2 regions of the Thermoanaerobacter sp. CM-CNRG TB177 genome follow, and region 2 is predicted to be linked to the other one. Evidence: riboswitches for the same ligand, from Rfam matches in the RefSeq annotation. Region 2 holds a riboswitch; the other holds the start of a gene.
What was found. Region 2 has a riboswitch for cyclic di-AMP ahead of I4N53_RS11740 (NAD/NADP-dependent octopine/nopaline dehydrogenase family protein). Riboswitches for the same ligand answer to the same signal wherever they lie in the genome.

Region 1 (3,382 bases), on a different contig from region 2:
ATGCTTTACTTAATACAAAACGGGTCTGTGGCATAGGTCCTTCAAAAGAATCTACCAACAAAAGTACCCCATCTACCATTTTTAATACTCGCTCTACTTCACCGCTAAAATCCGCATGTCCTGGGGTATCCACTATATTTATTTTCACATCTTTATATCTAACAGCAGTATTTTTGGCAAGAATTGTTATGCCTCTTTCTCTTTCTAAATCGTTAAAATCCAAAATCCTTTCCTCAACTTTTTCATTTGCCCTAAAAATACCGCTTTGTTTAAGCATAGCATCAACCAAAGTAGTTTTTCCATGATCAACATGAGCAATAATGGCTATATTTCTTACATCTTCTCTTACATATTTCATAAGGTATCTCCTTCCATAAAATAGGCTGTATCGCATGTACAGTATTATATAATATATTAAAGGATAAAAATAGTCAATATAAAAAAGAGCACTCTCTAGAGCACTCTTTTATCATCGTCATTTTATAATTCTTCTTGCTGTAACATAATGTTCTTTATAATAACCTTCATTTAAAGAACTTATTATGACCTTTCCTCTACCTGAAGAGCTTTGTATAAACTCCCCATTGCCAATATATATTCCTGAATGGTTTATCACACTACTCCCCAATGTTTTAAAAAATACCAAATCGCCTGGTTGAAGGTCACCGTAACTCACATATTCTCCTACAGTAGATTGGTCCTTCGCCGTTCGTGGCAAATCAAAACCAAAATTTTTAAATACGTAATAAACAAAACCGGAACAATCAAATCCTTTTGGAGTTGAGCCACCATAGACATATGGAGTCCCCACAAAAGACTTAGCATAATCTATTAATCTATCCACTAAACTCCTATCCACTTCACCTCTTGAGATATTTGAAGTGCTCCTTACCGCTAAGTACTGTCCGTAAATCCATCCTTCTCTTCCGTCAGAAAGCTTTATCTTGTACCACCCATTTTGCTTATCTAATACAGTCACTGTAGTGTTCTTGTTAAGCTGGGTTATGATACTCCCTGATAAGCTTCCTTTACTTCGCACATTTACATAATTACCTGTCACTATACCAACACTTAAATTTTCGGTATCTCCTCTTGAAACATTTGAAAAACTTCTTACAGATAAATATTTACCAAAAACCCATCCTTCTCTTCCATTTGAAAGCTTTATTTTATACCAGCCGTTTTGCTTATCTAATACAGTCACTGTGTCATTCCAATTTAGCTGGGTAATAACACTTCCTGCTAAACTTCCTTGGGTCCGCACATTTACATAATTACCTGTAATTTTTCCAATTCCCAATCCTTCCGCAAACACTGGGCTCAAAAAAGAACTGCCAATCAGCGTTGCACCAAACACAGAAATTACAAAAATCATTTTTCCCAGTCGCCTATCCACCGCAAATCTCCTTCCTTTATTGCCTCCGGAGTTAGCTGTCGGGTGCGGGACAGAAGGCATCCCTACTGTAGCTTAAAACTACAGATTAACCCCCAAAAGCGGTTCCTCCGTACCTTTCGGATTCGGCAAGATTGCATACTTTGTCCTTTTGTTTTATCATATCATATACTACAGTCAAAGTCAATGTTTACATTAAATCTTTCTTAAACTTTTTAATCTTTTTTTAATATATTTTATAAAAAATTAATAATTTGTGTGACAAAAAAATAAAAGGCTCAACGCCTCTTTCTCTTTTATGGTGCGGAGGGTGGGACTTGAACCCACACGGGAAACCCCATACGCCCCTCAAACGTACGCGTCTGCCAGTTCCGCCACCACCGCACGCTTTTTTAATTTCGTCACACTATGAATTATATAATCTTTTTAGGTCAGTGTCAATACCTATTTTTTAATACTACTTTTTTATATACCATTTTTCTATATTGTCGAAAACATTAAATCCAGTAGGGTCCACACCTTTTACATTGTCATATGCCATAACTGCTCTTTCAATATAGAAAAGGCCAATTATGGGTTGTTCCTCTAAAAAAACTTGTTCCAAAGCTTGATAATCTGTTTTTAAAGAATTCTCTTCTGAATCATAAAAAATTCTACTATATATTTCATCAACTTTAGAATTACTATAACCTATAAAGTTGTCTTTACCTTTTGTTATAAACATTTCAGACATATCTTGATTATAACTTAAATTCCACTCCATTAGTACTAAATCAAAATTACCCGAATACACAGTACTTAGTAAATTATCCCAATCTTTCGGTACAATATTTATTTCAATTCCTACATCTTTTAAATTATTCTTTATAATTTGAGCAACCTTAATTAAATAAGGATTATTTGCATTTACTATCAAATCAAATTTGAGCTGATAAGTTCCATTACTCCTTATTCCCTTAACTAAATTCCAACCACTTTCCTCCAATATTTTATTTGCTTCTTTTATATCATAATTATGAGATACTATTTTATTGCTATAAAGCCATGAATCAGGACGGACTGGAATACATGTTTTTAGGCCATGGCCAAAATATACATCTCTTAAAATTTTGTCAGTATCTATTCCATAACACATAGCTTTTCTAACATTTGAATCTTTTAAAGCTGGATTTCGATAGTTAGGTGCTATAAGTACATAATCTTGAATAACATATTTATAAATATTTACATTTGAAATTTCTTTGTATTTATCCCAGTCTATGTCACTTAAAAAAGTAAAATCCGCCTCCTTGCTTTGAAAAGATGTTATCATCGCATTTTCATTAGGTACAATTTTAAAAACTATACTATCTATATAAGGTTTGTCGTCTCTATAATAAGGATTTCTTTCAAAAATAACTTCTCTGCCAACTCTGTAAGAAGATATTTTATATGGTCCTGTACCGATAGGTACAATGTCTTTATTTAAAATATCTTTTTCATCTTTGAATTGATGTTCGGCTAAAATAGGAAAAGTAAATAAAGCTATTGGATTTGCAACAGGTTTATTTAAAACAACTTCAAATTCGTAATCACCATTTGTTTTATAAGAGGAGAGATAGTTAATGAGAATATCCCTATAAGGACTTTTCACTTCCTTATTTTTAAAAGAATCAAAAGTAAATTTTACATCATGAGCCGTAAAATTTACTCCATCCTGCCATTTAACATTCTTTTTTAAATAAAATTTTATATTAAGTCCATTTATTTGCCACTCTTCTACTAATTGAGGAATAGGTTTTAAAGTTTTATCTATAGTAACTAATCCTTCCAATGACAAATTTAACATTTGCCTTACTCGTTCATCGCTGTTTAAAAAAGGATTTAACGTCTCAAAAGAAGTAATATTTACTCTTAAAGTGCCACCCTCTACTGGCTTTTCTTCTTCAATATTAGTTTTATCTTCAGAGGCTTGCGGCAAATTTACTATATTTTGTGAAAATGTTTTGC
Region 2 (3,382 bases):
TGCTATCTTCTTAACACCTTCTATAGTATCTTCTAATGAAGGAAGTCCAAAGTGGTGTCTTATGATAGGATAAGGGAATTTATCTTCTATTCTTCCTATTAGTGTATCAGCAAAAACTCGTCGTCTATAATTTGTGCTTCCTCCTCTTAAAAAATTAATTGTAGCTTCATCACCATTTTTACCATCAAAAACTGCTACAAATATTCCTGACCTTCTTGCCACGTCTGCAGTAGGCTCTGTACCGCCAAACACCCACCTAATATGTTGCAAATTATTTACTTCTATTTCCTTTTTTAGTTCTTCTAAAAGTTTTTCAAGAGCAGAAGGAGTCAATCTATAGCTTACTCCTACAATTGACGGCTTATGTTTTTTAACGGCTTCTATCAATTTCTTTATAGGAACAGCAGGACCCAAAAATATAGTTTCATAACCTTGCTGTTCTGCAAATTTTAAAAAGTTATATACACCGGCCACATGGACACAATTACCTATCGCTGCCGCTACAATTAACCTTTTCACGCTATAGTTACCTCCTTTCTTTTTCCTTCCACCAACTCTATAATTTCCTCTACTGTTTTCCCTTGGATCCCTAGTTTCTCAGCCGTCCTTCCAATATTCCAATAATCTTTTCCGTGCATAACCGAAGCAAGATGTATAACAGCATCAATAGTGGGAGTCTTAATGCCTATTTCTTTTCCTATAGAAGACATAGGCACCAAGCTCATAGGAACATCTTCAAATATATAACGACAATCTAATGTTTGAGGAGCTAATAAGCCAACATAAGCTTTTGTATTTTGAATTGCCTCATATAGATTTTCTCCTTCTGCATTATAACTTTCTTTTAGCCATCTTTTAGCTGAAATAGTATTTACACCTAGAGCTTTTGCCACCATCATTCTTTCGTTGTCTATTTTTTCCAATATTTTTGCAACAGAAGGAGAAATACCCTCCCGATAAAATTCAAAATTCCCTTTTGTAGTTTCTATTCTTGCTGCATTAAGTAAAGTTGGTGCAGGGTGAAAAACAGCTCCAAAATTGTTAAGGCTTGTTTCCAAAACATTTTGCGCTGGAATAAATTGAGGAAAGGCGGTATTAAGCGCTTCCACTACCATTTCTGTTTTATCGTTAGGTATCGCAGCAACAGCCACAACTTCCTTTACCATAAATATTTTGGATTTTCCCATGGAAGACCTGCATGCATATATTAAAGTATCCGTTTCTGCAATAATTACATCCAAATCTTCTCGTCTTCTTATAATATTATAAAATTCCAAAGCACCACCAGTTCTTCCTGGGGTTAATACAACTATTTGACCATCCTTAAGATATGGCAACATCTCTTCAGCAATTTTATAATGGGCAGAAGCAGGAACTGCCACTAAAATTATATCAACATCTTTAATAGCTTTCTCTATGTCATCAGTTATCACACTTAATTTGCCAAAGCCTTTTACTTCTCCTTCTAATTCAATACCACCTTTTTCTATAATAGGAAGTAATTTTTGATAGGTTCTATTGTACAAATTAACTTTATGACCCTTTAAAGCGAGATGCCCCGCTATCGCTTGACCCCCATTCCCAGCTCCAACTACTGCAAAAGAGAGTTGCTTCATTTTAGTTACCCCCTTTTAAAGAAATGAAAAAGCTATAGAGGAAAATCTATAGCTTCAGCCTTGGGTGTCTGAAAAGACATAAAAAGACACCACTGCTATCATCCTCCTCTTTCAACGCTTACGAGGTTAGCTGACGGGTTCGGGTCGAAAGATAACCCTACCATCTTATCAAAAGATGGATTCACCCCCAAAGTGGTTCCCCCGCTTCTTTACGAATTCAGCGTTTAGCATTTTATTTAATTTTCAAATTTATTTTTATTATATCATAAAGCAAAAAACTTGTAAAGGAAAACATGTTAATATTTACTAAAATCTCCTCCTACTCTTATTTCGTCTAAATAATTGTATATGGTATATCTGGATACACAAAGTATCTTAGCAACGTAATCAACAGCACCTCTTATCAAAAAAGTCCCTTTTTCATCTAACATTTTGACCACTTGTACCTTCTCTTCTTTTGTCATGAAATTTACAGGTTTTCCGTAGTTTTCCAATGTGGTGTTTACTATACTTTCAAGTACATCACTAACACTTCCTGCATAAGCCTCCCGAGCTTCTTCATTGGTATCCGCTACATCGCAAAACTCTGATAAAGTATTTTTTACCATTACAAATTCCGAAATATCGATGTTGATTGTAAGACACCCCACAGGTTTACCATTTTCATCTTTTATAAAAAGAGCAGACGACTTCAAAATCTTACCATCTTTACCTTTACTCTTATAGTTTATTAAATTTTCAACATTTTCAGATTTCAATATTTTCGCAATGTTCTCAGGCAAAGGGTTCCCTACATCTCTTCCTGTGACATGTCCGTTTACAATTGCAATAATTGGATTTTGAGGTGAAGAAAAGTCATACAGTGCCACTTCACAATTTTTTCCAAATGTATGTGCTTTTCCTTCTATCATAGGGATTATGCTCTTCAAGATAGGATGAGTCTTCATTTGCTCTAAATCCCCCTAATCATACCATATTAAATATATGCAATTAGGTAATGAAAAATTACTGACTAGGCTCAAATTTATTTTTAAAAAGACGGAATGCTGATAAAAAATTTATTAACGTTATTATACATACCTCAAACAAGGTTGTCAAGCACTATTTCCTTTGCATCCGCCCATAATCTCTCTAAATCATAAAATTCCCTTTCTATTTGCTGGAATATGTGAACTATCACATCACCATAATCCATTAAAACCCATTTCCCCCAATTGTAACCTTCGATATGATCCACCAGAATGCCTTCTTCCATGAGTTTCTTTTCAATTTCCTCTGTCAACGCTTTAACATGAGTGTCTGAATTGCCAGTAGCAATAATAAAATAATCTGCGACAACTGTTAAATCACCTATATATAAAATTTTTATATCAGAAGCTTTATTATCTTCTAAAACTTTATAAATTTTAAATACTTTATCTTTTACGTCTATCACTAAATCACCCTCCACCTTATATATTTTTCCCCAAAATTATAGTTATATCAACATTACTGCCTCCATTCGTATCTTCCACTACAATAGCATTTTTTAAAATTTTCTTCAAATCTTCTACTACTTTTTTATCATCAGTCCTATTAATTATCTGAGTAGTGTTGTAAGTGGTACCTATTACATTCCCTATCTTCACTACATCATACCCTTGTTGTTTTAACAAATCAGCTGTCTTTGCGGCTACTCCTGGTATACCACCGCCATTTAAAACCTCTATTTTTATATTTTTGTTAACTGCCATCTCATTAGTTTTATTATCTATATTGCCATCTAA

Region 1: another riboswitch for cyclic di-AMP. It lies ahead of I4N53_RS07365 (C40 family peptidase); the one in region 2 lies ahead of I4N53_RS11740 (NAD/NADP-dependent octopine/nopaline dehydrogenase family protein).

Annotation. Positions count from the first base shown of each region.
Region 1 is NZ_JAFCAC010000063.1:6,627-10,008, forward strand. It holds gene typA (translational GTPase TypA) at 1-358, opposite strand, end outside; gene I4N53_RS07365 (C40 family peptidase) at 476-1,396, opposite strand; cyclic di-AMP (ydaO/yuaA leader) riboswitch at 1,402-1,534, opposite strand; tRNA gene I4N53_RS07370 (tRNA-Leu) at 1,693-1,777, opposite strand; gene I4N53_RS07375 (peptide ABC transporter substrate-binding protein) at 1,851-3,382, opposite strand, start outside.
Region 2 is NZ_JAFCAC010000103.1:26,960-30,341, reverse strand. It holds gene I4N53_RS11745 (cobalamin-dependent protein) at 1-519, opposite strand, end outside; gene I4N53_RS11740 (NAD/NADP-dependent octopine/nopaline dehydrogenase family protein) at 516-1,616, opposite strand; cyclic di-AMP (ydaO/yuaA leader) riboswitch at 1,718-1,849, opposite strand; gene I4N53_RS11735 (transcriptional regulator) at 1,913-2,563, opposite strand; gene rsfS (ribosome silencing factor) at 2,698-3,051, opposite strand; gene I4N53_RS11725 (LCP family protein) at 3,068-3,382, opposite strand, start outside.